3 regions of the Bacillus cihuensis genome follow, and region 2 is predicted to be linked to each of the others. Evidence: riboswitches for the same ligand, from Rfam matches in the RefSeq annotation. Region 2 holds a riboswitch; each other region holds the start of a gene.

Region 1 (10,614 bases), on a different contig from region 2:
TTCGTCATTCAATCATCTTTCAAGTAAGAAAATAAGCGGTTTTTTTATACATTTAATCAATCGATTGATTGATTACTTAAATATTCTCCCCCGATTCGACTATAATGCCAATAGAAGGAATGAACTGGAGGAGTTTTATATGATATATGCTATCGGCAAATTTTTACAAATTATTCTCAATCCATGTATAACTGAGCCGAGGAGATACGTGAGTTTTCGGCCCATTTAATCAATCGATTGATTATTGCATTGTCTGACTGAAGTTTCACTTTATCTCGACAATTCGGTTTTTTATTCCAATATCAGGAATTAATGTGTATAATTTTCTATAGTATAGTAGTGGAGTTTTAAAGAGAAAGGGGGCTTACTGTGACGGATTCTAATGAATACATCCCCTTTGAAAAGAAGCGGGAGATCTTTCAGGAAGAACTTAAGATCCTAAGAGAAAAACGATTGATTCCTAAATCTGATTACATAAGACTTAGCAGTGCATATGAACGGCATTATCACCAAGTGCGGCAGCAAGTAGCAATAATGGAAAAGCAACAGAAAAAAGATGAAACGGTTCAATCGAGCGAAATTCCAAATGAAGTTCCACATAACATTCAGCGAACTGAAGAGTTCGTGCAAAAACCAATTCAAGATTCATTACAAACACCAATGGCTAGCCCAAAACCAAGGCAAGTCATTCAACAGCAATCTGTTGTGAAACCTGTAAAATCAGTGGAGCAAATTCGAGAAAGAAATATAACACTTGTCTTGGTAATGGGTGTGATTCTGCTCTTGTTTGGCGGTCTTATATTAGCGACGTCAACGTGGGGAGCCTTGAATGCTGTTCTGAAAGTTTTCTGTATTAGCATGGTGTCAGTGTTTTTCTTTGGGATGGCTTTTATCGCCTTCAAACTAAAAATTAAGCAAACGGCCTTTGCCTTTTTAACGCTCGCAAGTCTATTCATTCCAATTACGATATTATCAGCTTCGTATTATCGGATATTTGGAGAATATTTATCGTTACAAGGTGATGGGAGAGGGTTATTAGGGTTGATTGGCGGAGTGATTTGTTTGGGGCTCTATTTTGTAATTGCTAAGCGTTTTGCTTCGAAATTATTCACTATTCTTTCATTGTTCACCTTTGCGTTAGCGGCATGCTTCGGCTTCACCTATGTGGCGCCAACTACAGAAACATTATTTATACTACTCATAATGTTTAACTTATTATTTTTATGGTATATGGATCGTTTGAAAAATCATCAACAATTGGCGTTATTCAAACCCTATTTATTTTACTTCATCCAATTCAAAATTATAGTCGAAGCGTTTGTTGTGTTTGTGCTAGCTTCAAGCACAGTATTTTATTCGTTTACTTTGCTCTTAGCATCACTGCAATTCCTACTGTTAACAATAAAATACAATCAAAAATATTATAATTTTGCCTTTAGTATTGTATTCAGCTACGGCTATATCCATCTTGTCTTGAACTCGGCTGTATTGAGTGATTTCACTTCTATTGCTTTTGCCGTACTTCCAATCGTGTTCTTTGCTCTATATTTATTTATGGCTAACAAAAATGAAGAAGTATCGAAAAGCTTTGTATATACGGGCATTACAAGTAGTGTGTTTGTATTTGCCTATGTAAATGCGCAAGTGTTTGGAGAAGGATATGCACAAATATTCTTTGCACTGATCCTTCTAGCCGCACAATATGTATTTTTAGCCATTCAAACAAAGAAAGTGGTATATACTTATCCAGCACTCGTCTTATTTAATCTTTCACTTGTTTATCTTGGCTGGGCATTCGAATGGACCTATACGGTGCACTCTAGTTTCCTATTTGTGATTCAAATCCTCCTTTATTTAGGACTGTTTGTCTATAATTTTGCCAAAACAATGGAGGTATTCCGAACGAGTATAGGGATTCTTTCGAGTAGTGTGATGTTGTTTTTGACTTATATCAATTTGGTGAATGGAGATTGGTTAATCGTCAGCCTCTTTCTTGCTGCGATATCTGGTTTATTATTTTTCAGTCATAATAAAGTAGCGGAAAAATGGATGAAGGATATAAGTACGTATGGTTTTCCGTTATCCCTAGCTGCATCGTTGCTTATTTTGTATCTGTATAGTAGTGAAACAAGCAGATGGTATGATCTTGTAATTCCACTTAGTTTACATGTCATGATTGTCGCTTTCCTCTTAATCGGACTAGGCTATTACTTGAAAAGTTCATATAAAAGCTTTTTCAATACCTTTTTTATTACCGGTCAGGTCCTATCGATGGTGTCGTTTATGACGCTTTATTTTGGAACACTGTCAGCTATTCTGATAACGACTTTAATGATGGTCTCAACAGCGATCAATATTCTGTCCGTTTATGTATATCGTCATCATCCTCTATGGATTCTAGTTGTCTATACTTCAGCAGGCGTGTATGCATCGATCTGGGCAATATTTAAATTCGAGAATGAATATATCTGGATGGCTTACCTATTTGTGGGACCGTTATTGTTCTACTTCTTGTCAGAGTATGTGGGGAAATATTCGAAGGAAGGCAGAAACTATTTCTTTTGGTTTAGTCAGCTGACAAATCTGCTTGTGGCAACACTAGGTTATCTTTATATAAGTATGACAGGGGCCAATCTGTATTTCTACTTAATTCCGCTTAGTCTCCTTGCAATCAGTGCTGTAAGAACGACCATTACCTGGGAGCGTTTTATCTTTACATACGTTGGATTTACCGTTCTTCAGTTGCAAGTATTGCTGTTTTTCCAGGAATATGGGCTATCCAATTATCTACTATTTGCTTGGACTTTGACGTCAGCTCTTATAACGATTCTTTGGAGTCGAGTGAATCTAGAATGGAAACGGATGATTGACTATTATTTACTGGCATTCTTAAACTTGACTCTCATTTTATATTTAACAGATTGGAATATGTTCCATTTTTCTAATTACTTAAATGTACTTTCCGTTATGCTTTTCACTAGTCAAGCCGGGTTTGTCATCTATTTATTGATGAAAAGGAAATGGGAACATTTCATTACGATCCCACTTCTTTTGGCATTCTTGTATTATGTGCGTTATGCGAATGAACTATCAATACTGGCAGGTACACTTGTGTTGTTCGTGGCATTATGCGTGATGACTTGGATGAGTAAAGTATTTTTCCGGGCGATGATCCGGAAAGAGGAAACGTATCTGGCGATTGATGTGTATCGTATCGCAGGATTTCTGTATGTGATAGCAATTAACTGGCGTGTTGTTATGTATACAGCAAATAATCCTGCTTTAGAAATTCTATCAGCCTGCTTAGTCAGCGGATATTTATTGGTTATTCGGGCTTTCACTTTAGATTCACTAGAAAAGAAAATCTATCTATCGGCAGCTGTGTTATGGAGTTTGTATCCATATTATGTCGTTGTTGACCAGTTTACGATTCCTAATCTGATAGAAACTGAAATTATGATTCTTCCATTGTTTATTATCAGTACACTATTGCTTAGAAAAGTAATTGTTTCGGGGAATATAACACAAACAATTGAATTAATAATTGTTCCTTTATTATTTTTAGTATTAATCATGGACGCTCTACAAGGAAATACAGTAAATGATGCATTGATCATTGGTACGTTGGCTTTAGTTGCAATCATCTTCGGATTCGTTATGAAATATAAGTCGTATTTCTTTGCAGGGACAGGAACTATTTTGTTAAATATTTATATGAATACCAATCATCTATGGGGCAATCTGCCATGGTGGCTCTATTTGATCATTGGTGGTATCGTTCTTATCGCACTTGCCAGCTTTTTTGAATGGAAAAAACAAAAGGAAAATACGACGTCAAAGGAAATTCTTGAACGTAACAAAGAAAAAATTCGGAAATGGTTTGCGCGTTGGAGGTAGAATGATGTGGTTGATGAGTCATGTTTCATAACAAGTAAAACATCCATGAGCGCCTGCACTAAAGCCCAACGATGAAAAAGTATCAGGTTTTATAAACTGTATCACCTTATGAAGATGGCGGTACGGAGCTGATTTTACGAAGAACCGCCTCATGTCCATCATACAAAAAAGAGATTGTTTGATAACGAAAAGGTCAGGACACATCTACTATATATTGTTTAGAAGACGGTTAAATGTCATGGTAAAGTGAAACTACAATCAGTGGGAGGCTTCATACCCCACTGATTGTTAGTTGAACCATTCGGGCATTAACGGTATATAGAGTGTGAGGTCTGACCCTTTTGGGTTCTTTTCTGTACAAGAAACTTTCCGAGGTTGCTGGGCTATGCCTAAGAATAGGGAGAGCCCACGCCACAGTATGAAGTTTCGGTTTATTTAAAAAGTTCAGGATAGACGGTTTTGGCAACAAGTTCGACAGCTTCGCCTATGCGTGGTCCTGGGCGGGACATCACGTCTTCATTTAAGTAGTATACTTTGTCCTCTTTAACGGCTGTAAGTTGGTCCCAACCTGTACGGGTCTTAATTTCTTGCTCAGGGTTTTCAATAAAACCAGCAGTCGTTGTGATGACATCAGGATTACGCTTAATGATTTCTTCCTCAGAAACTTTGATCCAACCTTCTTGATCCTCAAAGATGTTGGTTACCCCTGCTTTTGCTAAGATTTCTTGTTGAAATGTCTTCTTGCCAGGTGTATAGATTTCTGGAGCAGGGCTTATTTCTAAATAGACACTTTTCTTTTCATTTACAGTGTCCGTTTTATCAACCACAGCTGCAATTTGGTTTTTAATTGCATCGACGATTTCAGCGCCTTTCTCCTTAACGCCCATTACTTCTGCAATTTGCTGAATGTCACCGTAAACATCTTCAAATGTAGCAGCAGATGCAATGACAAAGATTGGGATTCCAGCGTCTTTCAGTGGCTGTAAGGTAGCCTCGTCACCAATCGTATAGGCGATAATGACATCGGGATTTAATGCAATTATTTTCTCTGCATTAATATTCATTGAATCAGAAACTGATTCAATGTCGGCTGCCTTTTCTGGATAGTTATCAACATCTGTGACCCCGACTATTTTTTCACCTGCACCTAGAGCAAAGAGAATTTCTGTATTACTTGGCTGAAGGGAGATAACTTTTTCAGGGACTTTATCAAAGGTGATTTTGTTGCCAAGATCGTCAGTTACTGAATATGGCTGGTCCTTTTCTTGTTTAACTTCACTTGCAGGGGCATCATCCTTATTTGGTGCTGATTGATTATTATTCCCACACCCAGCAAGTACTAAAGTAAATGAAAGCATTAGGGCAAGTAGCCAATTGTTCGATATGAATTGTTTCATTGTGTTCTCCTCATTTCTTATTCCAATTATTGAGTGGATGCATTATTTTTTCGTCGATTTAATGTCATAACATATACTCTCGTGAGGGATTTCATCGACGCCAAGTTGTTTATTGACATAGACGGCCATAACGAATAAAACGTTCGCTAATAAGTGAGTATAATCGAACAAGATTTTAGGAACTTCTCTTTCAAGACTCACTTTATGAAGCGCTCGCACCGATTTCTTGGCTTCGCTGCGGCAAGTATGTAAAATGCAAGCTCCAGGAGTTCCTTGTGGCAAAACGAAGGTGCTGATTGCGTCTTTTACCTCTATTGAATAAAAATCATACATGCTACTCAAGTGATCTAAGTCTTCTTGTGTAATGCCTAAACGTCCGCGTACTGAGCCATTTAGGTTATACCCCATGTCGAGTAAATACATTAAATCTTTGTGTACAACAGGGACATCCTTTGTAAATGCACATGCTAAGCCGATTCGTGATGTCAAAGAGTCAGTCCTGATTTCAAAGTCCACTGTTGAAGCTGATTCGCGCATGTATGGATAACACATAAAACGGAAATCTTTTTTTGCCAAATATAATCCCCCTTATCTGCTAAATAGAGTGAATCCCCCTTTGGATCGCTTCCTATAACAAAAAAAACCGACCAAGAAAATTGGGCGGCACACCATCATGCATATCCAGTTGGAAAGAAAAGATGAGAGTTTGCCGTACAATCCTCTTATCTTCCGAAGAGTATAATACGCTGGAAAGAAGGCAGGTCTCCTGGCTTGTGCTTCATTTTACTTTAAGAACCTTCCCATTAACATCACAGAATGTTGCACTTTGCTCGATTCCGTTAAATAAACAGTGGTTTATCCTTATTTCATGGCACTCACAGTTGCGGAAACAGCTTCGGTTCTTCACCGAATTCCCTATTAAGCTGAAAGTTCAGCACCCTTTTTCTGCAAGATTATATTCACTTATCAGTAGTTTACCATATAATTCTGATAAAAAACTTATACTTTCACTAGATATATTTAGTTTATTTTTAACATTCGAATAACTACTTGTTTAATAAAAGATCCAATGTTTTAATTGTGGATTCAAGTTGATAAAAACTTTTTGGTACGAAATCTACAGGCTTATGATTTCGATATCGGATAGTAAGTTTTCATACATGCGTGGAATAGAGTACTTTAGAATTTTATCTAACCATATTAATCTCTGTTAATAGCCTGAATCTTTTAAGTAACTCAATTATGTAAAGATTGTAAATATACTGGAAAAAGAAGGGGTTTCGAGAAAGTTGTCGAACTTAGTTTCAAGAAATGGTTTATATCAAATAAGAACAGGTAAGAAATTTTTCGGTTTTTTTGAAAAAATGATAAGGAATGGTTTACAGGAGGTAAGAAATGACATATGAAGGAAAGCACCCAAAATTGAATGAAGTAATCCATAATATTGAGAAGGTTATTATTGGGAAAAGAGATATAGCAGAATTAAGTGTAGTAGCCCTACTGGCGGGTGGGCATGTTTTGTTGGAAGATGTTCCGGGTGTTGGCAAAACAATGATGGTTCGTGCGCTGGCAAAGTCAATCAGTGCAGATTTTAAACGTATTCAATTCACACCTGACTTGTTGCCATCTGATGTAACAGGCGTTTCCATTTATAATCCAAAGGAACAAGAATTTGTTTTCCGACCTGGGCCAATAATGGGAAATATTATCCTCGCTGATGAGATTAATCGAACATCTCCAAAAACTCAATCTGCTTTATTAGAAGGGATGGAAGAGGCTAGTGTGACGATTGACGGTGTAACAAGGGTGTTGGAGCAGCCGTTCTTTGTCATGGCGACGCAAAATCCTATTGAATATGAAGGAACCTATCCGCTACCTGAAGCTCAATTGGATCGTTTTTTATTAAAGATGAAAATGGGATACCCTGATATATATGAAGAAATGGAAGTTCTTAATCGGGCCCGCTTAGTACCGCCGATTGAGAATCTTGCGCCAGTGATGTCATTGGTTGAACTGCGCGGTTTGCAGCAAGAGGCAAAGTCCATCATTGTCGATGATACGATTAAACATTATATTGTTGAAATGACACAAAGAACACGTAATCATCGTAGTGTGTACCTAGGTGCAAGTCCTCGTGGATCAATAGCCTTAATGAAAGCATCTCAAAGCTATGCACTATTATGTAACAGAGATTATGTGTTGCCGGATGATGTTCAATATCTTGCCCCGTTTGTGTTATCGCATCGTCTCATCTTGAAATCTGAAGCGAAGTACGAGGGGATTACAGCTGAGCAAGTGGTTGCTGAGATTATTGAAAATAATCCAGTGCCAGTAAAAAGGGCCGTGAATTAATGATGCAATTATTAGTGGAGAAAATAAGACCTTATGTAAAGGTCATTATGCTCATTTGTTTAGTGTTCTTTGCATTTGTGTTTGCGATGTTTCAAGGAGGCTTCCTAAGTTGGTTTTTACTCTTTACGTTTCTGCCTTTTGCCCTTTGTTCGATCGGTGTCTTTTTCTATCCGATACACAAGTTCACAGTAACAAGATCATTAGATAAAACGGAGTTTAGAGCAGGGGAAACGATTGAAGTAAGAATTGAAATTTCACGAAAAGACCGCTTTCCGCTTTTATTTCTTTTGATAGAAGAAGAGCTTGATGGCAGATTAGGTAAAAGCGCTTCGATGAAGAAAGTAATTATTTTTCCTTGGTTTCGGAAATCATTTTCACTTAGGATGAAGCTTCATAATCTACCAAGGGGAGACCATAGCTTATCGGGGATTCGTCTGAAAACTGGAGATATCATTGGGTTATTCGACAAGGAAGCCAAGTATGACCTTCCAAAAAAAATTCTAGTCTGGCCTGCTTACTATGATTTGGCGTATAAGCAATTGGAGAATTTCTTTGATCGTGGCGAAGTAGGGTCTGTAAAAAAGATGCAGCGCGAGTATTCCATTGTCAGTGGAGTTCGAGAATACCAACCGGGCGACCAAATGTCTTGGATTAATTGGAAAGCTACGGCCAATAAGAATGCCATCATGACCAAGGAATTTGATGAGCAGAAAAATCATGATGTGTATATCATTTTAGACGAAGAATCCTCACAATCCTTTGAAGATTTGGTTGTATTTGCTGCCTCATTCGCGCATGCCTTACTGAAGAAAGGGGTACTTGTTGGATATGCAGGTTCAGCGATGCATGAAGCGCCCCTAGCAGTCCGTGGCGGAGATGGCCAGAGGCAAAGGATATTTTATCGACTTGCTAAAACAGAAGCAGATGAAAAAGGAAGCTTGCTTTCTTTGTTGGGGTTACATCAAACTATATTTACGCAAAATGCAGCAATCATTATAATTACTTCCCATTTGACTCGAAGAACAGTGGAACAAATCAGTGCTTATAAAACCAACCAGTCGTTTTCAATAGTTTGTATAAAAAGAGAAGAGCCGTTGACAATTGAAGAGCTAGCGGCAAGACAATCCGCTTATACAAGAGGAATGAGAGTTAGTTACTTGGATCGGGGACATGTTGAATCTGGTTTAGTCGAGGTGGTAGCACAATGATTCAAAGAAAAAGCCTACTCGAAAGCTTGTTTAAAGTGGTTTTATACGGATTTGGAGGTTTGTTGTTATGGGAATGGCTACAGCCGGTTAATCAACTGACAGATACTGATAATATGGGCATGTTTATTGTTTTTATGTGTCTTTCTTTGCTTACATACTTCTTGCGGGTGCATTGGGTAGCAAGAATTCTGATTTTAATGGGATATATGACTCTTGCCATTCAGTATTTATATTCGCAATTGTCACTTTTTGATCTCGCTTGGATAGGGGAACTTATGGGTGATATGAAATTGAACATTTCAAGAATCATGGAAGCGGACTGGATGTTATTAACGAACAGCTTCAGAACATGGTTATTTTTTATTTTGATTTGGCTTATTTCGTATTTAATTCATTATTGGGTTACTATCCGTCGAAATATCTTTTTATTTTTTCTTCTCACGATTGTTTTTTTAGCGCTTCTTGATACATTTACCCCATATGATGCGGATACTTCCATTATACGTGTAATGATTATTGGTTTAGTTGTGCTAGGATTGCTCGCTTATTTCCGTTTATTTGAACACGAAAAGTTAGCGGTGTCTATGGATGGTTTACGAAGATGGCTTATTCCGTTATCAATCATGGTGTTGGCTAGCGGGACAATTGGTTTTGCGGCACCGAAATTACAACCACAATGGCCAGATCCTGTTCCGTTTATTACATCCTATGCAAATAAATCATCAGGAGATTCGAATGGTGCAGGAAGCAAGCGTGTTGGGTATGGAGAAAATGATACAAAGCTAGGTGGTTCAATTTCAGACGATCAAACTGTTGTTTTTTATGCTGATGCTTCGACTCGTCATTACTGGAAGGTGGAGAACAAGTCTCATTATACAGGCAAGGGCTGGACGAGGCTTGATAATCATGGCGAATTGACTGAGTACGATAATGATCAGGATATTGTGAACCTTACTTCAGCTGCAGCGTTACCTGGAATGAGACTTCAAGAACTAAAGGCGTCCGTAAAAATGGAGCAATTCTACAATCATGTTCCGTATCCGACTCCTAGTATTCTTCAAAGAGTTTCAGCTGATGATGCCGATCAGTATATGTTTAATGACTCGACGAATCTATTGACAGCACAATCGAAAAGTTGGGGCAGGCTCAAGCTAACGGATTATGAAATCGATTATTTTCTTACAACGTTTGATAGAAACTATTTGAGAAAAGTTACATCTGCAAATAATATTCCTGAGAACATCATGAATACTTATACACAACTGCCAAGGAATCTACCTGAAAGGATTCGCAATTTAGCGGAAAAGATCACTAGTACTCAAGATAACTGGTATGACAAAGCAAAAGCCATTGAAAATCATTTTGATGGGCCAGAATTTGTGTATGATAAGCAAGACATTCCTTATCCGGAAGAGCGACAAGATTATGTGGATCAATTTCTATTTGAAACACTTCGTGGTTATTGTGATAATTTCTCCACTGCAATGGTTGTTTTATTGCGTTCCCTTGATATTCCGGCACGCTGGGCAAAAGGGTATTCTGATGGGGTAGCAACGATTAAAAACGGTGAATCTATTTATATGATCACAAATAATAATGCTCATTCATGGGTAGAGGTTTATTTTCCCGAGGTTGGCTGGGTTCCATTTGAGCCGACAAAAGGCTTTAATAATACAAATCGGTTTTACGATGCTTCTGTGAATACTCAAGCTAATATGAATGATCATGATGCGGCTATAACGACTCCAGAGAAAAGAGAG
Region 2 (11,841 bases):
AAGGCCAAGTGTGATGCTATGACCAAGTGTAAAAGCGGTGACAACCTCAACGACCCGGCCGAGTGAAATGGCAGCTGGGAGGATCAGGCACAACACGAATAAAATATGGTCATAGCCTGTAATGATATGCTCAATTCCAAGGATGACAAAGTTCGAAGCCTGACGAAGCCAGTTCCGATCGCCGATGACTAATTCGCGTTCGGCAATTGTAAACGTGAATTCTTGGGTTCCTTTTTCGCCTTCGATGATGGCAAAGTTAATGTGTGAACGGTTGATATCTTCGACAAATAAATCATATGCGATGCGGGTTGATTCACCACTGCATGGGTACTCCATTAGGAAGTGTGCGAGGGGATAGTTGTCACTCGTCATGCTGACGTTTGTCCCGGTCACTCGCGGTTCGCAAATAAGTTCGTCACGGTAAACATTCATGCCTGCAGTTATGTAATTCGTAAGGGTTTCTTCATTTTTAGATAGCACTTCTTCCATTTTCTGTATTGAATCTGCGTATTCAAAGGCAGTCGTAAACCCGAATGCCTCAGCTAGCTCGGAAAAATCAAGAGCAAGGTCTATTTCAATTCCATCGGATCCGTCCTGAACGTCCATATAGCCGTAGCTGTTGGCGTGGGCACTTACCTTATTTGAAAGGAAGCTTGTTAGTAAGAGTACAAATAAGAGGATGAAAGAATTCAGGATAAGTAGTCGTTTCATATAAGGTGGGGCTCCTTCCTTTTTTTGAAAAAATGTTCCTTTGGAAAACAGGGGAATGGAGATGGTACCGTGGTGATCCATCTCCATCTCCATCCTTGTTTTCTATTACTTTGCTGTTTTAATCTCTTTGATCTGCTTCTTACCGCTTGGTGTTTTATTGATGTCGAAAGCGTCATACAATTCGCCAGTGGCAGTACGGGCTTCATAGGAGAGTTTGTTCCCGTCAACCGTAACCAACTGATAATGCTGTGTATCTTTGCTTGCTTTTTTCACTTCGGCACCATTATCATCCCAGTTTTTCGTTGTAGTGTCGTACATCTTTGGACCGGAAACAGAGACAACGAAGACGGTGTCGGCTTTTTCGCTCATTGCATTTGTTCCATTAGAAACATTAGTGACCATGCCGCGGGCGTAGCTGTGGTCATGTCCTTGAAGAACGAGATCCACACTGTGCTTTTCGATGACAGGAAGCAGCTTGTCACGAACTTCTCCGTTATCACGACCAGGAGAAGTTGAGAAAATTGGATGGTGGAATGTCAAAACGGTCCACTTGTTCGGATTATTGGTCAGAACTTCTTCTAACCATGCGACTTGCTTGTCGAGGGCTACGCCGCGAAGGTTCGTATCAAGGGTAACGATACGCATGCCTTGATAATCGGTATAGTAGACATTTTCCTTATATTCGGCAGGTCCGTTTTCAGGAAAAGCAAATTGTGGCTTCCAGTATGGGGAAAGTCCATTTGGGGAGCCTTTAACGATTTTTCCATATTCGTGGTTTCCTGGTGCAGCAATGCTAGGAACCATGCCATTGATCCAGCCGCCAGCTTCGAACCATTCACCCCATTGCTCGTCGGCATCCCCGTGGTTGATCAAGTCACCAGCGTGGATGATGAAGTCAGCATCAGGCATGTCGGAATAGGCATTACGGATAACACGGGACCAATGTTCTTTAATGTCGTTTTGCGCGTCTCCAACGTAAAGGAAGGAGAAGGGCTCAGCCTTGTTGGAAGCTGTTTCGAATTCAAACCACTCGCTCCAGTTGACCCCATCTCCGACACGGTACAAGTACTTTGTTTCAGGATTGAGGTCTTCAAAGTTAACGGTGTGGTATTTTGAAGTGTATTCCTGATTTCCTTTTACTTCACTTGAGCTTTCGGCAATAATGGTGACCGCTTGCTGCTTGAAGGATGGGCCATCCCCAGCAACAGCAATCTGGGCTTGCGGTGTGACAACGCTAGTATCGGTGCGCCAGGTAACAGCTTGAGTAGTGGCAGTGTCACCTTTCCAGTTCAGGATTACACGGTCTGGAACAGGGGTAGGCTTGTACGTCTCCGAAGCCGGGTACTTTGTTGCAGCCAGGTCGGCAAGTACAACATTCATCGTCGGAACTGCGCCAACCAGCAAGGCTGATAGTAAAATTGTTCTGCTTTTTGTGGTGCTGAACATCTTCTTAAAATTCATTCAATCCATCTCCCTTTGTACGAATATGTATTATGATTCAACCATAGGATAGAGTTATTTAGCGGATGTATGAATAGAGTAAAGAAAAGGTAAATCAGGACAAAATGGGAAAATAGTCTAAAAATGGGCGAGGTAGGGAGGGGAGTGACACTTCCTCTTATTATTTAAGAGTGTAGATTTTCACTATCGAGGATGAAATACTAGGCAATAGTACCCAAGTCGAGATTTGTGACCGTTTAATTTTTAAAATATTCGTAATTTTGTTGTTAAATTTGTAAATATGAAAAGCCAAATCTAAGGGGTTGTGTGAGTGAAATGCAAACATTTTGCTAACATAGAGGATTTTTAATAGAGGCTTCTCATAGTTGAGTAAACTTTTGAGGAGCCTCTTTTTCATTATCTCGTATCTCTTTACCGGTAAACAAAAATAATATATATTGAATGTGTTAAAGTCCTTGAAATACCGCACATTTCGCATACGTCATTAAAGAAATTACACACTCTCACCTTACGGGCGGCATGATGTAATTCACTGAATTATAACAGTGGTCGACAGAATAAACTTGAATTTATTGAAATTTACTATCGAGTGCGATTGTTTAATAAAACAATCGTTCTTTTCGTTGTGATAAATGGATTATTAGTAAACGTGAAAGTAGACTTTGAATATGTTTAAGAGAAGAAACAACGAAGTTTTCGAGCCTGGTATTTGGCGTAAATCCTTTCCTTGGATTCTGAGCATTATTAGTATAGCTCTTCTTGGAATGTGGATATGTACTCTTCTTAATAGTTATGAGGCAGAACCGACGAGTTCAGGATGCGAAGAGGAAGGAAAGGAAACCCCAATTCCTACGCAACATAGGATTATGATTGTTCGAACTTTGACAACAAGGAAGATGCCCAGCTGTTTTATGAAGCCAACGGGGGCCAGATAAAGGTCCTTATGATTTAGACCGGGATAGGGACGGTGGGGCATGTGAGTGGAATTGAAGAAATATGCCCTTTGAAGGGGCAGCTTCATAATTAGTTTTCGGCAGATTTTCGGCAAAACAGCTGTATCATATAAAATGTGTTGAACTGTACTATAAAATAAAACAGCCAAAACCTTATAATATCAAGGTTTTGGCTGTTTCTACTTAGCGTCCCAGATAGGAGTCGAACCTACGACCTACAGCTTAGGAGGCTGTCGCTCTATCCTGCTGAGCTACTGGGACATATGAAAAGAGTGTGACTGATATATTATAGTTGTTATAAGAAAAATTTTCAAGATTTATGCGCTAAAGAAAATTAGGCCCACTTTAAAATAAATAGGGGGATCTAATGAAAAAAAGTATTTTTTTAATAGTTGTTCTTGTGTTTAGGGGCGCTCTCTCATTATATATCCTGGATAAAGCCAAAACAAAGAAACTTCATAAACCTACAGAGTTACTAGCAACAGTGGATGGAGATAGGATTGCTTATCAGGTTCGCAGTTTTAAAATGGATGGGACCGTAATTGTGAAAAGCCAGAAAGAAGATCCTATTACGAAGGTTAACCCACGAACAAAACTTACAGTTGAATTTGTTGAAGAGCCGGAAGGTTTCTGCATTTCAGAGATTGCAATTTTGGAGATGGAGAGGATTTTATAAGAACGGAGGGGTGGAATACAGTCAGTTTCAGAGAGTATACCTTGGAAAATGGGGTTGGTTATAAATCTTATCTTATCCATGCAAAGTGGCTGGCTGGGAAAGAGACGACATATTCCATTAAACTGGACATTAAACAGCTCGTTTCTGATCAGGTATTATTGCCGAGAGAACATGAAAATAGCGCAATAACTATCCTTGGAAAATCAGATGTCAGTCCTATTAATTTTGCTGAACATAAGTATGATTTGAGCCCAATTCGCACGATAGTGACTGATAGAATTATCGTCTGAATATCCTGAATTGAAAATAGAGAGCATCCCCATCTATATTATTTTTGACTATACACAAGAAGTGTTGCGAACCAATAATGACGAAGAGCTAATAAAGTACTTAGAATCAGAGCAAAGAAAAAAGTAAAGAGTTGTTGTGACAGGGGATAAAAAAGATTGTCTGTTGACTCATTATGTAATAATTTTCTGACTAATTATCGCGTTCAATTGTGTATAATAGATGGATAGAAACAAAATACAAAAACGAAATAGGTGTCTTTTTCTAAGACTTAAAAGGGCAGTTGGTGAAAATCCAACGCGGTCCCGCCACTGTAAATGCGAGCGAGCAGTAGATAGCCACTGTATGAAAATATGGGAAGGTGCTGTAAGTGTAGACCATAAGCCAGGAAACCTGCCTGTATTTGTGCACCAAATTTACCTACGTGGATAGGAAGGTGTGTGGCAGACGTACGGGAATATCTGTTCATACTATAGACGATTGACTCATAAGGGTCAGCCTTCCTGAAAAAATAGTGGAGGCTGACCTTTTAATTATTCCCTGTAAAAACGTATGATAGGGGACTAGTAGAATTTGCGAAATTCATTAAAGCAAAAAAATTTACAAAATGGTAAACAATTAGCTTATATACTTGCATTTGCATTTCTTGCTTTTTCAATGATTGTTGGAATTTCAGTAGGTTCGGTATCAGTCCCTGTTTCGGAGCTTTTCCAAATTATTGGCAAGGAAGTGTTCCAATTACCACTTTCAACTGAAGCGAATGTGATGTTCACAAATATTGTAATGAAAATACGTTTGCCGCGTGTTGTGTTGGCCGGTTTAGTAGGCGCATCCCTTGCCATTTCTGGTGCAGCGTTTCAAGGGCTTTTGCGAAATCCGTTAGCCGATCCTTATACACTCGGTGTCTCTTCTGGGGCTTCAGTAGGAGCAGTTGTAACGATTTTCTTTGGGCTTTCTCTACCTGTTATTGGCTTATTTACTTTACCGTTATTAAGTGTCTTGTTTTCATTCTTGACGATTTTCTCTGTGTTGTTGTTTGCACAGAAAATGGATCGCTCGATAAAGGTAGAGACAATTATTTTAACAGGGATTATTTTTAGTTCGTTTTTAGGTGCGTTTATTTCCTTAATGATTGCCTTGACTGGAGAAGAATTACGTCAGATTATTGGCTGGCTATTAGGAAGCGTATCAATGCGAGGATGGAGTTATGTGGGGATTATTCTGCCATTTTTTATCGTTGGAACTGTGATCCTTATGCTGAATGCTCGTGAACTGAATGCTTTATCCTTTGGAGAAGAGCGTGCCCAGCATTTGGGTGTGAACGTGAAACAAAGAAAGCTAATGATTTTGATTGCAGGTTCGCTGTTAACCGGGGCTGCTGTAGCCGTTTCAGGGACAATAGGCTTTGTTGGCTTAGTGATTCCACATTTCACGAGACGACTTGTTAGTCCAGATCATAAGCATTTATTGCCGTTGTCGATGATTATTGGGGCGGGATTCTTAATTTTGGCGGATCTTGTGTCAAGGGTTATTATTTCCCCAGCTGAATTACCAATTGGCGTTATTACCGCATTAATTGGTGCCCCCGTCTTTGCTATAATTTTATTAAAACGGCGCAGGATAGAAGAACGAAGGTGATAAATATGCTAACTGTTACTGAATTGATAGGTGGGTATACCAAGAATATGCCTGTTTTGAAAAATCTTTCATTCGAGGTTGCTCGAGGAGAATTGTTTGGAATTCTCGGACCGAATGGCAGTGGAAAAACTACGCTGCTTCAAATGATGAGTGGCATTTTACCTTATCATAGTGGTGAGATCTTGCTTAAAGGAAAACGGCTGCAGGAGTACCGTACGAAGGAACTGGCTAGAGTAAGTGCTGTCTTGCCACAGCACTCTACACAGGCTTTTTCCTATACGGTAAAAGAAACAGTCTCGCTTGGCAGATATGCGCATCAAAAGGGTTTACTACAGAGTTGGTCAAAGGAAGATGAAGAAGTGGTCCAAAGAGTTATGAAACAGACGGGTACTACTCCGTTTCAACATCTACCATTTGACCAGCTTTCTGGTGGTGAGAGACAGCGTGTCTTGCTTGCACAGTCATTGGCACAAGAACCGGAAATTCTCTTCTTGGATGAGCCGACAAATCATTTGGATCTTTCCTATCAGAAAGAGTTACTCGACTTGATGAAAAGTTGGACAAAGGAAAGAGATCTGACTGTTGTTTCTATTTTTCATGATTTAAATCTTGCTAGTCTTTACTGTGATAGACTGCTACTTTTGGATAAAGGACAAATTCAAATCAATGATAAACCGAATGAAGTGTTAAAACGAGAACGCGTTCAAGCAGTATACCAAACAGACATTGAAAATTACCCACATCCCAATGTTCCTAAATCACAATTATTCATTGTTCCAGCTCATCTTGCAAAAGAGCAAGAAACTTTAGTAATTAACGAGCAATATATAGAAAAGAAAGATGATTGGCTTGCATTGAAATCACCGATCCCGCTTAAGACGATATCATTAGGAATGACAGAGATTGGGAATGGCTGGTACCAAACATTTGTGAATTGTCATAACAAGCGTACCTTTGATTGCTCAGATCCTCAAAAGGAAATGATTGAGTACTTGTCAGCTCATGGATTTAATCGAAGTGAGACGATAGGGATGATAACAAATGTTGATCTGAAAACAGTAGCGGTCAGATTCTATCAAGGAGATAATATTTCAATTTTTATCGTGGTAACGGCTGGAAAAAGGAATATCCATAATCCACATCATGTCGTTCAGTCTGAAAAAGTGATAGGATCAAACATCCATACATGGGTATTTGTAAATGGGTGTTTAACGGAAGAAGCATTTATTCAATGCCTTGTAACTGCAACGGAAGCAAAGGTGAAGGCGTTATACGGGTATGGAGAAGAAACAATGACGGAGGACAGCATCTTAATTGCTGCTTCGCAACGGGGTACAGACATTCGGCATGGTGAATCTATGGAATCATTACGTAAGCTAGTTAGCTCTGGTGTGTATGAATGCATACTGCTTGCCATACAAAACGAATAGGGCGTAAAAACGCCATGATTTACCATGAAGGATATATGATTAAGCACGCTACACTCGCCTAATCACAATGGTGGCGGTGCGGAGCTGGAATATTGGATGCCTTCTCAATAAAATCAGTATACCTGATAAATAGATTGGCTATTTTAGTAAATTGCGAAGCACCGTCCCCATGTCTTTCATACAAAATAATGAATGGAAGGATGAATAAAATGGAGAAAGCGCCCGTCTATTTTATTACTGGGGGCGTGCGTAGTGGGAAGAGCACGTTTGCAGAGGAGATTGCCCATGAGCTGACGCGAACCCATAGTGGAACCTTATTGTATTATTTGGCTTGTGGCAGAGCACAAGATGAAGAAATGCAGAAACGGATTGGGTTGCATCAGCAATCTCGTCAAAACAGTGTCAATCCATGGGCTTTAGGTGAGTTCCCTAGAAATATTGATCATTCCATCCCCTTTTACAGTAAACAGACAATTGTCTTACTAGATTGTTTAACTACTTGGCTTGATAATGAGTTGTTTTCAATCAATTCGGGCCTAAGTAAAGAACATCTCCAAAATGTAATGAGAAATATGTTGGAAAGTATCGAAACAATACGCAAGCATTGCTTTAGCTTAATTGTGGTAAGTAATGAAGTATTGCACGAGCCTTTAACAAGCAATGAAATCGTGCAGGCTTATCAAAAAACAATCGGCAAGCTACATCAGGAACTTATTGCTCGTTCAAATCAGGCCTATTTGGTAGAGGCAGGTATTCCAATCTTGATGAAAGGAAACAGGTAAAGAATGAGTGTACTAATTGGTTATTTGATTAATCTTCAGTTCTTCACGGCAATTCCGATAAAAAAGCCGCTTCCCATGGATGAACCATTCATTCATCGAGCTGTTCAAACTTTTCCGCTTGCAGGGCTATCGCTCGGTTTGCTAACCAGCGGCAGTCTCTTTGCGCTCATGGAGTGGACGCCTTTCTCTTTGCTAGCCATTAGTTTTTTCGTTTGGCTTTTGACGATTATTCTAACTGGAGGTCTTCATCTTGATGGGTGGATAGATGCAAGTGATGCACTTTTCTCCTATCAGGACAAGGAAAAGCGGCTTGAAATTATGAGCGACCCACGAACGGGAGCATTTGGCGTTTTATCCGTGATTATCTTATTAAGCGCGAGGTTTCTATTTATTTATGAAATCATTTCAAGAATGAATCTTGCTTCTTTTTTCTTAATTGCTTTAATTCCTGCTATAAGTAAAATGGTGATGGGGATGTTGCTCTATACAATGCCGCTCGCTAAACAAGAAGGGCTGGCAGCCTTTTTTCAAAGAGCAGCGAAAAAAAGCAGTATACATATATATGGGTTATATCTAATTGTCCTATTAATGATGGCATTTTACATAAGCATATCTTTACTTTATATGAGTTTAATCATGATAGCGGTAGCATGTATTCTCTTTTTATTGATCCGCAGAAAAACATTAATCTGGTTTGGCGGAATTACTGGTGATGTTCTGGGGGCATCCGTAGAAGGAGTGGAACTGTTTTTATGGCTAACGGTGTGGGGATTACCTTACTTCGCCATGGCATGACAGAGGCGAATATGAAGAAACAATATGTAGGATGGACAGATTCGCCGCTGACAGCAGAAGGGTTGCTGGAACTTGAGCGGTTACAATCAAGCTATCCAAATTATGAGGATTTGTACTGCAGTGATTTAAATCGTTGCATTCAAACTGCAAACATCTTATTTCCAAAGTGTGAACCTATATTAAAAGAGCAATTTCGTGAAATGAATTTTGGTGAGTGGGAAGGAAGAACCTATGAGCAGTTATTAAGCTTCCCTCATTATATGCGCTGGCTTGAGCACCCATTTGAAATCGGATTACCACAAGGGGAGTGCTACCAAGATTTCAATAAAAGAGTACTTAAAGCTTGGGGCGAGATGGTAGAGGAAATGGAGATTAAGGGAACTAGAAATATTGCGGTTGTTACACATGGTGGGGTTATTCGTAATATGCTCGTCTATTATGCTCCTGAGCAAAAGTTATTTTGGGAATGGAGTATTCCATATGGCTGTGGATATGAGCTTTACTGGAAAAGCTACGAGCAATTGAGGAGGGGTGAGAGATGCACTTCATTACGGGCGGTGCCTATAATGGGAAAAGAAAATGGGTAAGGGCGTTATATGAGCCAAAACAATGGATTTCGGCTTATCATAATCATCCACTCCCGGTTCGGTCAAATGATTTTTCAGAAAAAAAGATTGTATTAGAAGGAATTGAGATGTGGATCAAGAATGATGTAGAGAGTCGTGATGGTTCAAACATTCGCGCTAATTGGAAGACGTACATCCAAAGCTGGCGCGAATGGGAGCGGGAGGAAGAAGATCGATTAATCATAATGATTGGAACAGATATTTCCAAGGGAATTGTCCCGATGAACAAACTAGACCGAACTTGGCGGGATGTTACAGGTTGGGTATATCAAGACTTGACAGTCCTATCAAATCGCGTCGATATCATTTGGTATGGCTTAAATCAACAATTAAAATAGGGGGGATGAAAGCATGAATATTTACACACGTACAGGAGATAAAGGGAAAACAAGCGTAATTGGCGGCCGAGTGGATAAGGATGACATTCGAGTTGAAGCGTATGGAACGGTTGATGAGGTGAACAGCTACGTTGGGCTAGCTATGGCGGAATTAGATCCTACAAAATTCGCGGATGTTTTAGCAGATCTGGAGAAGATCCAGCATGAATTATTTGATTGTGGCGGTGATTTAGCAACGATTTCCGATAAAGCACCGGAAAAGCTAACTGCAGAAGCTATTACGTATTTAGAACAGCGTATTGATGAATATATTTCGGAAGCACCGCCACTTGAGAAATTTATTTTACCAGGGGGAACGAAGCCAGCAGCAACCATTCATATTGCTCGAACGGTTGTGCGTCGGGCTGAACGACTGACTGTAACGCTTATGAAATCAGGGGCCGCGGTCTCTCCTCTGTCTCTGCAATATTTAAATAGATTATCTGACTACTTCTTTGCGCTTGCGCGAGTGATTAATGTACGCCAAGGGGTGAAAGATATAGAATATGTCAGAAGTGCGAAAGTGTTCCACAACACCAAGAAAAAGGAGCAAACGGATTGAAATGAATGTTAAACAAATGAGCGCCCTTGCCATCTTTATTGCTTTATCGGCAGCAGGTGCTTTTATAAAAATACCAGGTATTATTGGCAGTGTGGCACTGGACAGTTTTCCTTCGTTACTAGCGGCATGTTTACTCGGCCCAGTTGCGGGGGCTGTTGTCGGCGGACTCGGGCATCTCATTTCAGCTATTATAGGTGGAATGTTGCTCGGACCCCTTCATTTCATCATAATGCTAGAAATGGCCTTGCTTGCGTGGACATTCGGGATTTTGTATCGAGGGGGTAATAAGCTCGGGGCATCTCTGTTATTTTTTGTTGGAAATGCATTTATTTCTCCAATCCCCTTCATAATTATTATCAGCTGGTCATTTTTTGTGGCATTAATTCCATCGCTAACCATTGCAACAGCGATTAATTTAGGGATTGCCCTAATTTTACTGCCGCGATTGACACCTATTTTGCAAAAAATGATGAGCGAAGGTACAAAGAAATGAGAGATGTATTAAAATTGCCGATCTCTCATTCTGAAACTTTAATTATTTCATGTGATAATAGCGGCGGCATTGGCATAAAGGAAAAGGATGTTGTAAAAGTTCCTTATGAAGTGACAGCATATTACTCCTTTCGGGTAGCGGTAATGGAATGCATGGCAGCAGGTGCCATTCCGATTGCGGTAACTGTTCAGAATTTTTGCGGTGAAGCAGCATGGGATGATATCTGCACAGGAGTGTTGGCGGGACAAAAAGAGCTAGGTTTGGATTTGCCGATTACTGGAAGTACAGAAAGCAATCTACCATTATTACAATCTGCTCTTGGAATGATCGTGATCGGTAAATGGAATGGCTCAGTCGAGATCAATCGGATGAGGAAAGTGGCTATTATCGGACATCCTCTTGTTGGCAATGAGGTCATCGAGAAGGAGGACCGTATTGCACCACTTTCTTTGTTTAAAGCAGTTTGTGAATACGAAGATGTAGTCGTGCTCCCAGTCGGATCAAAGGGTATTGCATATGAATGGCGAAAGTTGAGTGATACGGATATCCCAGATGCACTAAGAAATCAAGTCAACGTTGATGCATCTGCAGGACCTTCAACTTGCTTCCTTATTTCCTACCCCGATCATCTTGAAGAAGAATTAAGAAAATTAGCAGGATATTATTTTGTAGGTTAAATATGAAAGGATGGCAATTATGCGTGTGAGTAAAACAAATGCCATGAGAATCCTTGATGGTAAAAAAGTAGAGTACGAAATTCTTACATATGACAATGAAGATGGAAAAATCCATGGCACAGCGGTAGCTGATAAAATTGGCAAACAAGCTGATGCTGTTTTTAAGACGCTTGTTTCGCAAAGTGGACCGAATCTATTTGTTTTTGTCATTCCAGTCGGTGGCGAACTTGATTTGAAAAAAGCAGCTAAGGCGGCAGGAGCGAAGAAAATGGAAATGCTTCCTGTGAAAGAGTTACAAAAATGGACAGGATACATCCGCGGCGGCTGTTCACCAGTCGGAATGAAGAAGTTGTACCCGACTTTTATTGATAA
Region 3 (11,841 bases), on a different contig from region 2:
GTGGTTGTTGCGGTACAACCCCTGAGCATATAGCTGCATTAGTAAAAGTACTAGAATTGATTGAGCCACGAACTATTGAAAATAATACACACGGTCATGCAATATCAGGAATTGAACCCCTAATCTATGATGATTCAATGCGTCCATTATTTGTCGGTGAACGGACGAATGTTATCGGGTCGCGTAAATTCAAGGAACTAATTAGGGAAAAGAAATTTGAGCAGGCGGCAGAAATTGCTCGAGCACAAGTGAAAAAAGGTGCTCATGTCATTGATATTTGTCTGGCTGATCCTGATGATGATGAATTAGGAAATATAAAAGAGTTCGTCACTGAGGTGGTTAAGAAAATCAAGGTACCACTTGTAATTGATACAACGGATGAAGCTGTCTTGGAGGAAGCGTTAAAAAGATCGCAGGGCAAAGCGATCATTAACTCTATTAATCTTGAGGACGGAGAAGATCGCTTTGAAAAGATTGTACCACTGATCCATCAATATGGCGCTAGCGTCGTTGTCGGTACAATCGATGAAGAGGGGATGGCGGTTAGCGCCGAGAGAAAGCTTGAAATTGCTAAGCGTTCTGTTGATTTACTAGTCAATAAATATGGATTGTTAGACCGTGATTTGATTTTCGATCCGCTTGTATTTCCAGTTGGGACAGGAGATGAGCAGTATATCGGATCTGCCCTTGAAACGGTAAAAGGAATTCAGGCAATCAAAGAAACTTTTCCTGAATGTCTGCTAATTCTCGGGATATCTAACGTTTCATTTGGTCTTCCGCCAAGGGGAAGAGAAATCCTCAATGCCGTTTTCCTTTATCATTGTACAAAAGCGGGATTGGATTATGCGATTGTCAATACAGAAAAATTAGAACGCTTTGCTTCGATTCCGGAAGAAGAGGTCAAACTGGCTGAAGCACTATTGTTCGATACATCATCAGAATCATTAGCGACGTTCACAGAATTTTATCGTGGTAAAAAGGCGGAGAAAAAAGAAAATACCGCCGTCCTTCCTCTAGATGAACGATTGGCAAATTATATTATTGAGGGTACAAAAGAAGGCTTAATTACTGACCTAAATATGGCACTTGAACGCGGAGATGAACCGCTTGAAATCATTAACGGACCGCTAATGGACGGAATGGGGGAAGTGGGTCGCCTCTTTAATGACAATCAGCTTATCGTTGCGGAAGTTTTACAAAGTGCTGAAGCTATGAAAGCGGCTGTTACTCATCTTGAACCGCTAATGGAAAATACAGAAGACAGTGCGAAAAAAGGAAAAGTGCTACTAGCGACTGTCAAAGGTGATGTGCACGATATTGGCAAAAACTTAGTGGACATTATTCTATCCAACAATGGCTATGAAGTAATCGATCTTGGGATAAAGGTGTCTTCACAACAAATCATTGAAGAGGTTCGTAAACATAACCCAACAGTTATTGGACTGTCTGGATTACTTGTCAAATCAGCTCAGCAAATGGTCCTTACAGCGCAGGATTTAAAACAAACAGGCATTGACATTCCTATTCTGGTTGGAGGTGCCGCATTATCACGTAAATTTACAGATTTCAAAATTTCTCCTGAGTATGATGGTCCAGTTTTATACTCAAAAGATGCAATGGACGGGCTTGCAGTTGCAAATATTTTACATGACGATCATAAAAAAACAGAGTATCTAAGGGAAGTAAATGAAAAACGAGAGATAGCAAGGGAAAATGCGGCGATCGTGGCTACAATGGAAAAACCGGAACGAAAAAAAGCAGAAGTAAAACCGTTATCTGTCGCTCCCGTCAAGAAGCCAATTGATCAACTACGTCATGTATTAAAGAACTATCCAATCGAAGTCGTTCAACCATACATAAACAGGCAAATGTTGATTGGTCACCATCTTGGTTTGAAAGGAAAAGTGGCTGAACTACTAAATCAGGGAGATGAGCGGGCGATCGAGCTTAATGACCTTGTTGATGAACTTATCGATTTTTTAAAGTCAAATCATGAATACAGTTTAAATGGAATTTATCAGTTCTTCCCTGCACAAAGTGAAGGTAATAAAGTTAAAATATACAATCCTGATAACCACAAGGAAATTTTGGAGGAATTCGATTTTCCTCGTCAGGAAAGTAGCCCATACTTATGTTTGGCTGATTATATAAAACCTGTTTCGTCAGGTGAAATGGATTTTGTCGGTTTCTTTCTTGTTTCGGCTGGTAAAGGAATTAGAAAATGGGCAGAAAAATGGAAGCAGGAAGGTGACTTCTTAAAAAGCCATGCGATACAATCTCTCGCCCTTGAAACGGCTGAAGGTTTTGCTGAAAGAATGCATCATTTGATGAGAGATGCACAGGGGATTAGCGATCCGATAGAAATGACGATGAAAGAACGTTTCGCAGCAAAATATACAGGTCAACGTTTCTCATTCGGTTATCCTGCATGTCCTAATCTTGAAGATCAGGAAAAGCTTTTCCGTCTCTTAAAACCTCAAGATATCGGTGTAGAATTAACTGAAGGATTTATGATGGAACCAGAAGCCTCCGTCTCAGCAATTGTTTTTGCACATCCTGAAGCACGATATTTTAATGTAGAAAGGTAAATTATTATAGTAAACTTGAATTTTATTATTTCGCTTGAAGATGCAGTAAAACCTCGAACGGTTCTGCTAACAATCAGTGGGGATGAGGAACCCCCACTGATTGAAGTTTCACTTGATAGCATCTATATATGTAAATTCATAGAGAAGTATTCCAAATAGAGTTTTATATAGTGAGATAGAATTCTAAATGTACTTCAAGGTAGCGTATCTATACAACAAATAAAGGTAGGCTAACTTTTTAAGCTGTGAACACATTAATATAAGTTCACAGCTTATTGTATTGGGCTTTCATAAATCGATAGTTAATAGGCAAGGATTGAGATACATACAGAGTGCGTAAATAGGAGTATTACTGGGTTATTTTACGCTTAAGTTGTTTGTCGACTGTTAGGATAACAACTAATAATCATGAAAGAGGTGCCTTGTTAAGTACCTTTTGAAAATATCATTTGTGAGGTATACTTGAAAGTATGATAATTTTGTAAAATAGTAAGGAGATATAATGAATAAAACAGCAATACTGCAATTATCACTAGCTATGGCAATATTCGGCTCTATCGGATTCTTTTCTGAGCTCACTGGGCTACCAGCAATTGAACTGGTATTTGTTCGTTGTGTGTGTGCAGCCATATTTTTATGTACAGTTTGGATTATGACAGGTAACTTTAAGAAAGAGAAATGGAATCTAAAGGAGTTTCTATTAATCGTTTTTTGTGCGGCAGCCAACTTATTGAACTGGATATTCCTTTTTAAATCATTTGAATTAATATCGGTGACTATTGCTATTTCACTCTATCATTTAGCACCTATGATAGTGCTAATTATAGGTAGCTTTATTTTTAGAGAGAAGTTGAAATTGTTCTCAATCTTAGCTATCACTCTATGTTTTATAGGAACTTTATTTATTATGGGGACAGAAGGGTTTAGCTCAAATACTTTTGAATGGAAAGGAATTATATACGGAATTGTTGCAGCATTTTTCTATGCAGCAACAATGCTTCTTGGAAAAAGTATTACAAAGACAAGTGTATATGCGACCACATTCCTTCAAATGCTGATTGGTATTCTAATTCTACTTCCTTTTATTCATTTTCCAAGTTATACATCAATAAATTCTACTCAATGGTTTTACGCAGTTCTTACTGGTGTTGTTCATACAGGTATAGTGTACCTTCTGTTTTTTAATAGCATTCGTCATTTATCTACAAACATCGTTTCCTTTATGATATTTGTAGACCCTGCTGTGGCCATTCTCTTAGATATCTTGCTGGTTGGCTTTCGTCCAGTTTGGTTCCAATGGCTGGGTATATTTTTGATTTTTAGTGGATTGTTCTATACGCTCAAAGCACCTAAACCTGCCTATGATCAAAACAAAAAAACTTTTTTAGAAAACTAAGCTGATAAAGGATAACTGGGTTTAAGTTTAGGTATAGTAAATAAATTCAGTTGCTTTTTTCCATACAAAACATTAGAGAGCTGCTTTTGTTGCAAAAGGACTATTATTAAATGAATATATTTTTTCTCATTTTGAGTAGGTTAATAAAGAATACATATAAGTAGAGGACTATATATAATAGCGATTGAATAAATGGGTAAAAAGTAGCAAATTCCAACTGAATAATGATATAATTCAATAGTTAATGGTGTGAATTTGAGAGAATACCAAGCAGTTTAATATATTAAATGAAAAAATAATAATTCCCAAAGTGAAATTTGGAAAGTATTGTTTTGTTCCCTATCAAGTGAAGACCATCTTTTTTTCGTTGAAATAGTTCCGAAAAAATAAAACTCGATGGGTTATTTTGAAATGAATCACTCCTTTAAATATCTGTCCATTAATTTTCGCGATAATTATACTATAATAACAATACTGCCTTCTATCTCATTTAGAATAATTACATCTTGGAATAGTTTATAATCAAAGGGTGGTAAGTTTGAAAGATAAAGTAGTTGTAACAGGATATGGGGTAAAAGCCCCAAACACAAATAATATTGCACAATACATAAATAATTTAAAAAATGGGATATGTTGTTTAGAAACTGTTACAGACCTTTCACCAAATGGTGAGACAACAATTATTGGGCGTTTAAATAGTGGTTTAGATGAATTGGAGACAGATAATAAGTTTAAACGATTACCAAGGGCTACTTTACTCGGGATGGCATCAGGAAAGGAAGCCTTAAAACAAGCTCAGCTTTCGGATTTAACGGATAAAAAGGTTGGGCTGTTTTTTGGAATCTCTGTGGGAGCAATTGGTGAGAAGCTTTTTCATGATTCAATCATTCATGTAAATGATAATAATTATAGGAAAGTGCCCATAACTTTTTCTCATTTTTCAAATTATCATAGCATTACTGCTGAAATCGCTCATTATTTATCAATCAAGGGGATAACAAAAACGATAACCACTGGTTGTACATCTAGCTTAGAAGCTATCCAAGATGCAATGCTATACCTAAAAAATGGTATTATAGATGTAGCTGTAGTCGGTGGTGCAGATAGTTTAGTGAATAAAATGGCTTGTTTTGGTTTTGCCAAAACAAAGTCTATTCCCATCGATCAAACACTAAATGTAGGTGCGGTACCATTCAATAAACATAGTAAAGGTTTTGCAATTTCTGAAGGTTCTGGCGTAATAATTCTGGAAAGAGAAAAAGATGCACGAAAGAGGAATATTGAAATTTTAGGTGAAATTGACAAGATTGTATCAAACAATGATGGGGTACATATCTATTCTATTGAAGAAACTGGCGAACAAATGATTAGCGCTTTAAAAGAAGTGATAGAAGGAAGAAAACCAGATTATATTAATAGTCAGGCATTAGGAATTCAAGTGAATGATAGAATTGAGGAACGATGTTCCAAAATATTATTTAATCACAACGTTCCTTATACTTCAATTAAAAGTATGATTGGTAACCCATATGGAGCCATTGGGGTATTACAGGTTATTTCTTCTTTAATTAGTATTAATCACGGATTTATCCCTCCGACAATTCGAACCAATAAAGAGGGATATGAAGAAATGTCCATTGTGACAGAAACTTGGCATCAAGAGGTAAATGAAGTAGCAATAACGAATCATGGTCATGGGGGTAACAATGCCTGTGCATATATAAAGAGACATAAATAGAGTGGTGAGTTAGAAATGATCATATCGTTTTTGATTGTTATTATAGGTATAATCCCTATAGTTTTGGCGATTTCTGTATTAAAGATTTATAAAGGTTCGGAATTATCATATGCCTTGTTGTTTTATATGCTATCCATTAGTTTTTGGCAAATAGATATTGCGGTATTATATTTGAAAGGGGTCATATCTGAAGAACTTATTCTCTTACTATTTAAGTTTTTTAGAGCAGGTCCAACATTTATGATTCCTCTAGTGTTTTATTTATCTTATGTTACGGTAAAAAAACATTCGGCATATATTAAAGATAACCAATTTTATCGTCCTTTAGTATCAATTTTTAATCAAAAGGTATTGATTTTATTAGTAGTTTGGAGTACTTTTGTTTTTATTGTTAATTTAACAGATTATGGAATAGTCGGACTGAAAGAAGTGCAGATAATAAATACCAACAATTCTTTTTATTTTCCAGAGTATGGACCGCTTCAATCTTTATATATGTTTCATACAGCAAGTTTTGTAATTTTTATTGTTTTTTCTTATTTTATTTCTAAATATATTCAAAATATCTATTTAAAAGGGTTTTTAGGGACTTTTTCTTTCTGCTCTTTTTTACTATTTCTTTCAGGTTTATTAAACTTTGTACCTGGGACAGGTGCATTGTATAGTAGCTTTGGCGTTATTATTTTTTCTGTCATCATAATCTTCTCTTTTGTAAAAATGAATACGAAGATGACAATCAGTTACAACCAATTATTGGAACGCCAAAAGAAATTAGATTATACTGGTAATTTGACTGCGAGCTTAGTTCATGAAGTGAAAAATTCATTACAAATTATTAAAGGATATTCAAAATTGATGAGTGAGTTGACACCATTACCAGAACAAGGTAAAAATATGAATGAAATGATTCAAATTGCTGCAGACCAGCTTAATGATTTAACACTAAATTACACGAAATATATAAAATATAAATCTATTGATTTTAAAATGTTTGATCTTAATGAAATAATAGATCAAGCAATTGGATTATCAAAAGAAGTCCTCAAAGAAAATTCTGTAGAAATTTCTTTTGAGAAAAAGTATAAAACTTTAAAAGCTTATGTAAATGATACTTATATAAAACAAGTGTTTGTGAATTTAATTAAAAATAGTTTGGAAGCTATACCACAGGATAGAAAAGTAAAAAAAATCGTTGTGACTACTCTTGTTGAGGGTGATAGAATCATTATCGATATTGTTGATACTGGAAAAGGTGTACCTTTAGAAAATTGGGAAGCCATTTTTGATCCCTTTATCTCTTTTAAAAAAGATGGATTAGGTCTAGGGTTACCTTTTATAAAGAAAATCATTTTTGAGCATCGTGGAGATATAAAAATAGTCGATAGCAGTCCTAATGGGACACATTTTCAAATAATATTACCTCAATATATATTCAGTGACTTTTATACTCACTGAGTTAATCGTATAAATTATAGGAAAGCACCTGAATGGGTGCTTTTTTATGTTCCGTAAAAGTATAACTTTATTTATTACAAGGGTAAACGACAGTATAAACTTATAGCTTAAGACAGAGTCTTCTTAGGTTTTGTGTTTGCGAAAAGGTCTAATTATCTTTTCTTTCGCAAGTAGAACAGATTTCCACTCTCACCGCTATGCTAATTGCCATAACATATTGAGTTATATATACTCAACAAATTGAATAGTAAAGAGTAAAGGGGGATGATTACATTAACTAAGATTGTTTGGATAGTTATATCATGTTTTCTTTTATTTATTATCCTTGAAACAGGAATATCACTTTGGATAAACAATTGGACTTTTGAAATTCGATTTTCTAAATTAAAAAGATTTTCCATTAAAAAGATAATAAAGATTAGGCGGCGATCTAAAATGAAAGGGTGAATTGGTACTAGACGGGATTTGAACTCCATGGGTATCGCGGTTCTAGTCCGGCTCCGGTTATAAATATGATGCATTAAGAATAATTAGTGGACCTTTTGATACGAGGGGATCACTTCACAATAGGAGCTTTTTTACAGCTCCTTATTTCTGGTTGAATGGGTCAGGGGGGAATAACATAACCCATCTGAATGTAATTATTTCAATTTGTCGGTATGTAGGAAAGCTGTTATTATAGTTTTTTAAAATCGATAAAAGTAAGGTAGTTCCCTAGTAAACTATAAGTTCAAATGATACAAAGGTTTATAGCGAATGCTTATCCCCGTACATAGAATAAAGAAATGCTAATTTAGCTAACCTAAACGGGTTATAAGTGTGATACTCCACATCTGTCCTTAAAAAAGGAGTTGCTACTTCCCAATTAGGGTTAATTTGAAGGGAGAGGAACGTATTGCCTAATGTTCAACTAATACCGTTCCGTGTTGAAGGTGTTAAAGAAAACACTGTGGAAGTTCCACGAGGGATAAGAATGATTCGCGCACGCTCAATTTGGAGGGAAGGTTATAAAGGAGAGAACATTGTAGTGGCTGTAATTGATACGGGATGCCAGCCAGATCACCCTGATTTAATTAATCAAATTATTGGAGGGTATAATTTCACAGATGATAATAATAGTAATCCTATTAATTTTGCCGATAATAACGGACATGGGACACATGTCTGCGGAATTATTGCAGCAGCAAAAAATGGTTTTGGAGTAGTTGGTGCAGCGCCTAAAGCGAAATTGTTAGTACTTAAGGCTTTAAATGGATTAGGAGAAGGAACTACAGACAACATTTCATCAGCTATTGATTACGCTATCAATTGGACTGGCCCAAAAGGTGAAAAAGTACGGGTTATCTCTATGTCATTAGGGGGATCAAATGATGATCCATCCTTACATTCATCGATTAGAAACGCAGTTCAAGCAAATATAATGGTCGTGTGTGCTGCAGGAAATGATGGGGATGGAATTGCCGATACAATTGAGTACAGTTATCCAGCTGCTTATCCGGAAGTTGTAGCTGTAGGTTCGATTAACCAGCGCGGACGCATATCCAGATTTAGTAATTCTAATGGTGAAGTGGATTTAGTAGCCCCAGGGGAGCAAGTTGTATCAACCTTTCCTGGTAACCAATTTGCCGTATTATCTGGTACATCTATGGCCGCTCCACATGTGTCAGGGGCTGTTGATCTATTAATAGACAAGTTTGAAACAATTCTTGGGCATAGATTAACAGAGTTAGAAGTATATAATGAACTCTTAAAACAGACAGTTCCACTAGGAAATCCAGAGACTCAAGAAGGACATGGAATGCTAAAACTAAATCACCGGAAGGTAGAAAAAATAAAAGAACTGTTAAAAGGGTTTAACTTACACATAGAAAATTAACATCATAATTAAATTATCTAAAGGAAAAAGTTTGCATATAAGGAGATACCCCTTGGTCAGAGCGTGTCTAGGAAAAGATTGTGATCAATTCACAACTTCTAATTGGGAAAATTAAAAAATAAAAAATTGCAATATTTTGAATATTTTGTTATATTTAAAATTGAATAAGCTAATTAATAGGTGTGAATAAAGAACTTTTTATATCTACTTAAAAGGGAAGTTGATTTGAGTCCCGCAACTACCGTCTTTTGTAATTGAGAGCGCACCGAAAAATGCCTCTGTTCTTGGACAATAAAAATGGGAAGATTCGAAAATCAATTATCATGAGCCGGTAGTCCTTCCTAATTAATAGAGTACTAAGTCCCTGAAAGGCTAGGGATAGTCGTGGATGAGATAGCAATAAAATTTTTTAGTGAATGAACAACTTATTAGAAGTTGTTTTTTTGTGTTTAGTTCCTGTTCCAATCAATTATTAAGACTAAAAGCACCAATGAAAAATATAAATCGGTATTGTTTGTTGCTATTTAAGATAGTTCGCAAAAATTAAAAGGGGGCTATAGAGTACAGAAGGCTATTACAACAATTGCTTTAAGTCTGTAATATTAAACAATCTAGTTTGTAAGAGATCCAACACGACAAGATAGTCATACAAAATAAAATATGAAATAGAATTACAAAGAATAGACGATGAAGAGAAGAAGTTGCTTTTGCATAATTTTGATAATACTTTCAAGAACTTGTATCAAGACTATTTGAATTGGAGGAGTAAAAATGACTAGACAAGTAAATTATTCCCCTGGACTGGATGGAGTTATTGCAGCTGAAACAAAACTGTCTTTCCTAGATACAATTCATAGTGAGATTGTCATACAAGGATATGATCTTATTAAGTTATCAGAAAATAACGATTATTTAGATATCGTATTTTTACTACTTCACGAAAGATTTCCATCATCAGAAGAAAAACGAATACAAGAACAAACTTTGAAGGATGAATATGATGTTCCCGAAGATATTCTGAAGATATTAAAACTATTACCAGAGAAAACACATCCAATGGATGGACTAAGAACGGGTATTTCTGCATTAGCCGGATATGATGCTCAAATTAATGATCGTTCATTAACAGTAAATAAGAAACGCGCCTACACTTTATTGGGGAAAGTACCTAATATCGTAGCAAATAGTTACAGAGTACTTAATAAACAAGAAGTTGTACCTCCGAAAAAAGATTTATCATATAGTGCCAATTTCTATTACATGATTACCGGAAAAGTACCATCTGCAATTGAGGAAAAAATATTTGACCAATCTTTATTATTATATAGCGAACATGAGATGCCGAATTCTACTTTTACAGCTAGAGTTATCGCCTCGACACAATCTGATTTGTATGGTGCCTTAACAGGAGCTGTAGCTTCATTAAAAGGTAGTTTACATGGAGGAGCAAATGAAGCTGTTATGTACATGCTTTTAGAAGCTGGTTCAGTTGAAAAGTTTAAGCAGTTACTTAAACAGAAATTAGCCAGTAAAGAAAAGATCATGGGATTTGGTCATCGCGTTTATATGAAGAAGATGGATCCTAGAGCACTCATCATGAAAAAAGCATTAAAACAGCTTTGTGATTCTAAGGGTGACGACTTACTTTATAAAATGTGTGAAGCTGGTGAAGTTGTTATGGAGAGAGAAAAAGGGCTTTATCCAAATTTAGATTACTATGCAGCTCCTGTTTACTATATGCTAGGACTTCCAATTGAAATATATACACCGATTTTCTTTAGTGCTAGAACAGTAGGTTTATGTGCTCATGTGGTTGAACAACATGCAAACAATCGACTTTTCCGACCTCGTGTCAATTATATTGGCGAGCGTCATAACCCCAATGTTTTATCAAAACCGTAAGATATTAGCTCGCTGGATGGACGTTGTGAAAGACGTCCATCCAATTAATAAACGAATTATAATAGAAAGGGAATGAAAAAATGCTGAAAATAAACGGAATTGATCGAACGCAAACAGATGTGTTATTAGCAGACATTGCAGATTACGTATTAAACAAAGAGATTACTAGCACAGAGGCATATGAAACGGCTCGTTATGTTCTACTTGATACAATTGGCTGTGGTATTTTAGCACTTCGATATCCAGAATGCACGAAATTATTAGGACCAGTAGTTCCTGGTACAATTGTTCCAAATGGTACTCGTATTCCAGGTACTTCATATGTGCTAGACCCAGTTAAAGGTGCGTTTAATATTGGCTGCATGATTCGTTGGTTAGACTATAACGATACATGGTTAGCTGCAGAATGGGGACATCCATCTGATAACTTGGGAGGTATTTTAGCAATAACTGATTACTTAAGTCGTGTGAATATTGCTGAAGGAAGAGAAGCATTAACTGTGAAAGATGTTCTTGAAATGATGATTAAAGCACATGAGATTCAAGGAGTATTAGCATTAGAAAATAGTTTAAATCGGGTTGGACTAGACCACGTTTTATTTGTAAAAATAGCGACAACTGCGGTCGTTACAAAAGCACTAGGTGGAACTAGAGAAGAAATTATTGCTGCATTATCTAACGCATGGATTGATAATTCTAGCTTGCGTACATATCGTCACACTCCCAATACGGGATCACGAAAATCATGGGCAGCTGGTGATGCTACAAGTCGAGCTGTACACCTAGCTATGATGGCAGTTAAAGGAGAAATGGGGTATCCAACAGCTCTTTCTGCACCAGGCTGGGGCTTCCAAGATGTATTATTCAATAATCAAGAATTGAAACT

Evidence for each region. Region 2 has a riboswitch for cobalamin ahead of V179_RS0121910 (FecCD family ABC transporter permease). Riboswitches for the same ligand answer to the same signal wherever they lie in the genome.
Region 1: another riboswitch for cobalamin. It lies ahead of V179_RS0126380 (hypothetical protein); the one in region 2 lies ahead of V179_RS0121910 (FecCD family ABC transporter permease).
Region 3: another riboswitch for cobalamin. It lies ahead of mmgD (citrate synthase); the one in region 2 lies ahead of V179_RS0121910 (FecCD family ABC transporter permease).

Annotation. Positions count from the first base shown of each region.
Region 1 covers NZ_KI632502.1:8,150-18,763, reverse strand. The annotation lists gene V179_RS0126390 (hypothetical protein) at 370-3,897, shown strand; gene V179_RS0126385 (ABC transporter substrate-binding protein) at 4,329-5,294, opposite strand; gene V179_RS0126380 (hypothetical protein) at 5,337-5,846, opposite strand; cobalamin riboswitch at 6,033-6,251, opposite strand; gene V179_RS0126370 (AAA family ATPase) at 6,690-7,646, shown strand; gene V179_RS0126365 (DUF58 domain-containing protein) at 7,646-8,854, shown strand; gene V179_RS0126360 (transglutaminase TgpA family protein) at 8,851-10,614, shown strand, end outside.
Region 2 covers NZ_KI632498.1:3,288-15,128, forward strand. The annotation lists gene V179_RS29290 (HupE/UreJ family protein) at 1-792, opposite strand, end outside; gene V179_RS28490 (purple acid phosphatase family protein) at 817-2,172, opposite strand; tRNA gene V179_RS0121895 (tRNA-Arg) at 3,313-3,386, opposite strand; gene V179_RS0121900 (hypothetical protein) at 3,493-3,801, shown strand; gene V179_RS0121905 (hypothetical protein) at 3,843-4,091, shown strand; cobalamin riboswitch at 4,325-4,504, shown strand; gene V179_RS0121910 (FecCD family ABC transporter permease) at 4,663-5,727, shown strand; gene V179_RS0121915 (ABC transporter ATP-binding protein) at 5,733-7,157, shown strand; gene V179_RS0121920 (bifunctional adenosylcobinamide kinase/adenosylcobinamide-phosphate guanylyltransferase) at 7,367-7,939, shown strand; gene cobS (adenosylcobinamide-GDP ribazoletransferase) at 7,943-8,734, shown strand; gene V179_RS0121930 (histidine phosphatase family protein) at 8,692-9,321, shown strand; gene V179_RS0121935 (bifunctional adenosylcobinamide kinase/adenosylcobinamide-phosphate guanylyltransferase) at 9,273-9,698, shown strand; gene V179_RS0121940 (cob(I)yrinic acid a,c-diamide adenosyltransferase) at 9,712-10,299, shown strand; gene V179_RS0121945 (ECF transporter S component) at 10,301-10,792, shown strand; gene V179_RS0121950 (hypothetical protein) at 10,789-11,469, shown strand; gene ybaK (Cys-tRNA(Pro) deacylase) at 11,489-11,841, shown strand, end outside.
Region 3 covers NZ_KI632495.1:187,780-199,620, forward strand. The annotation lists gene metH (methionine synthase) at 1-2,588, shown strand, start outside; gene V179_RS0106720 (DMT family transporter) at 3,091-3,984, shown strand; gene V179_RS0106725 (beta-ketoacyl synthase N-terminal-like domain-containing protein) at 4,523-5,722, shown strand; gene V179_RS0106730 (sensor histidine kinase) at 5,738-7,177, shown strand; gene V179_RS0106735 (S8 family peptidase) at 8,073-9,053, shown strand; cobalamin riboswitch at 9,215-9,412, shown strand; gene mmgD (citrate synthase) at 9,825-10,955, shown strand; gene prpD (2-methylcitrate dehydratase) at 11,036-11,841, shown strand, end outside.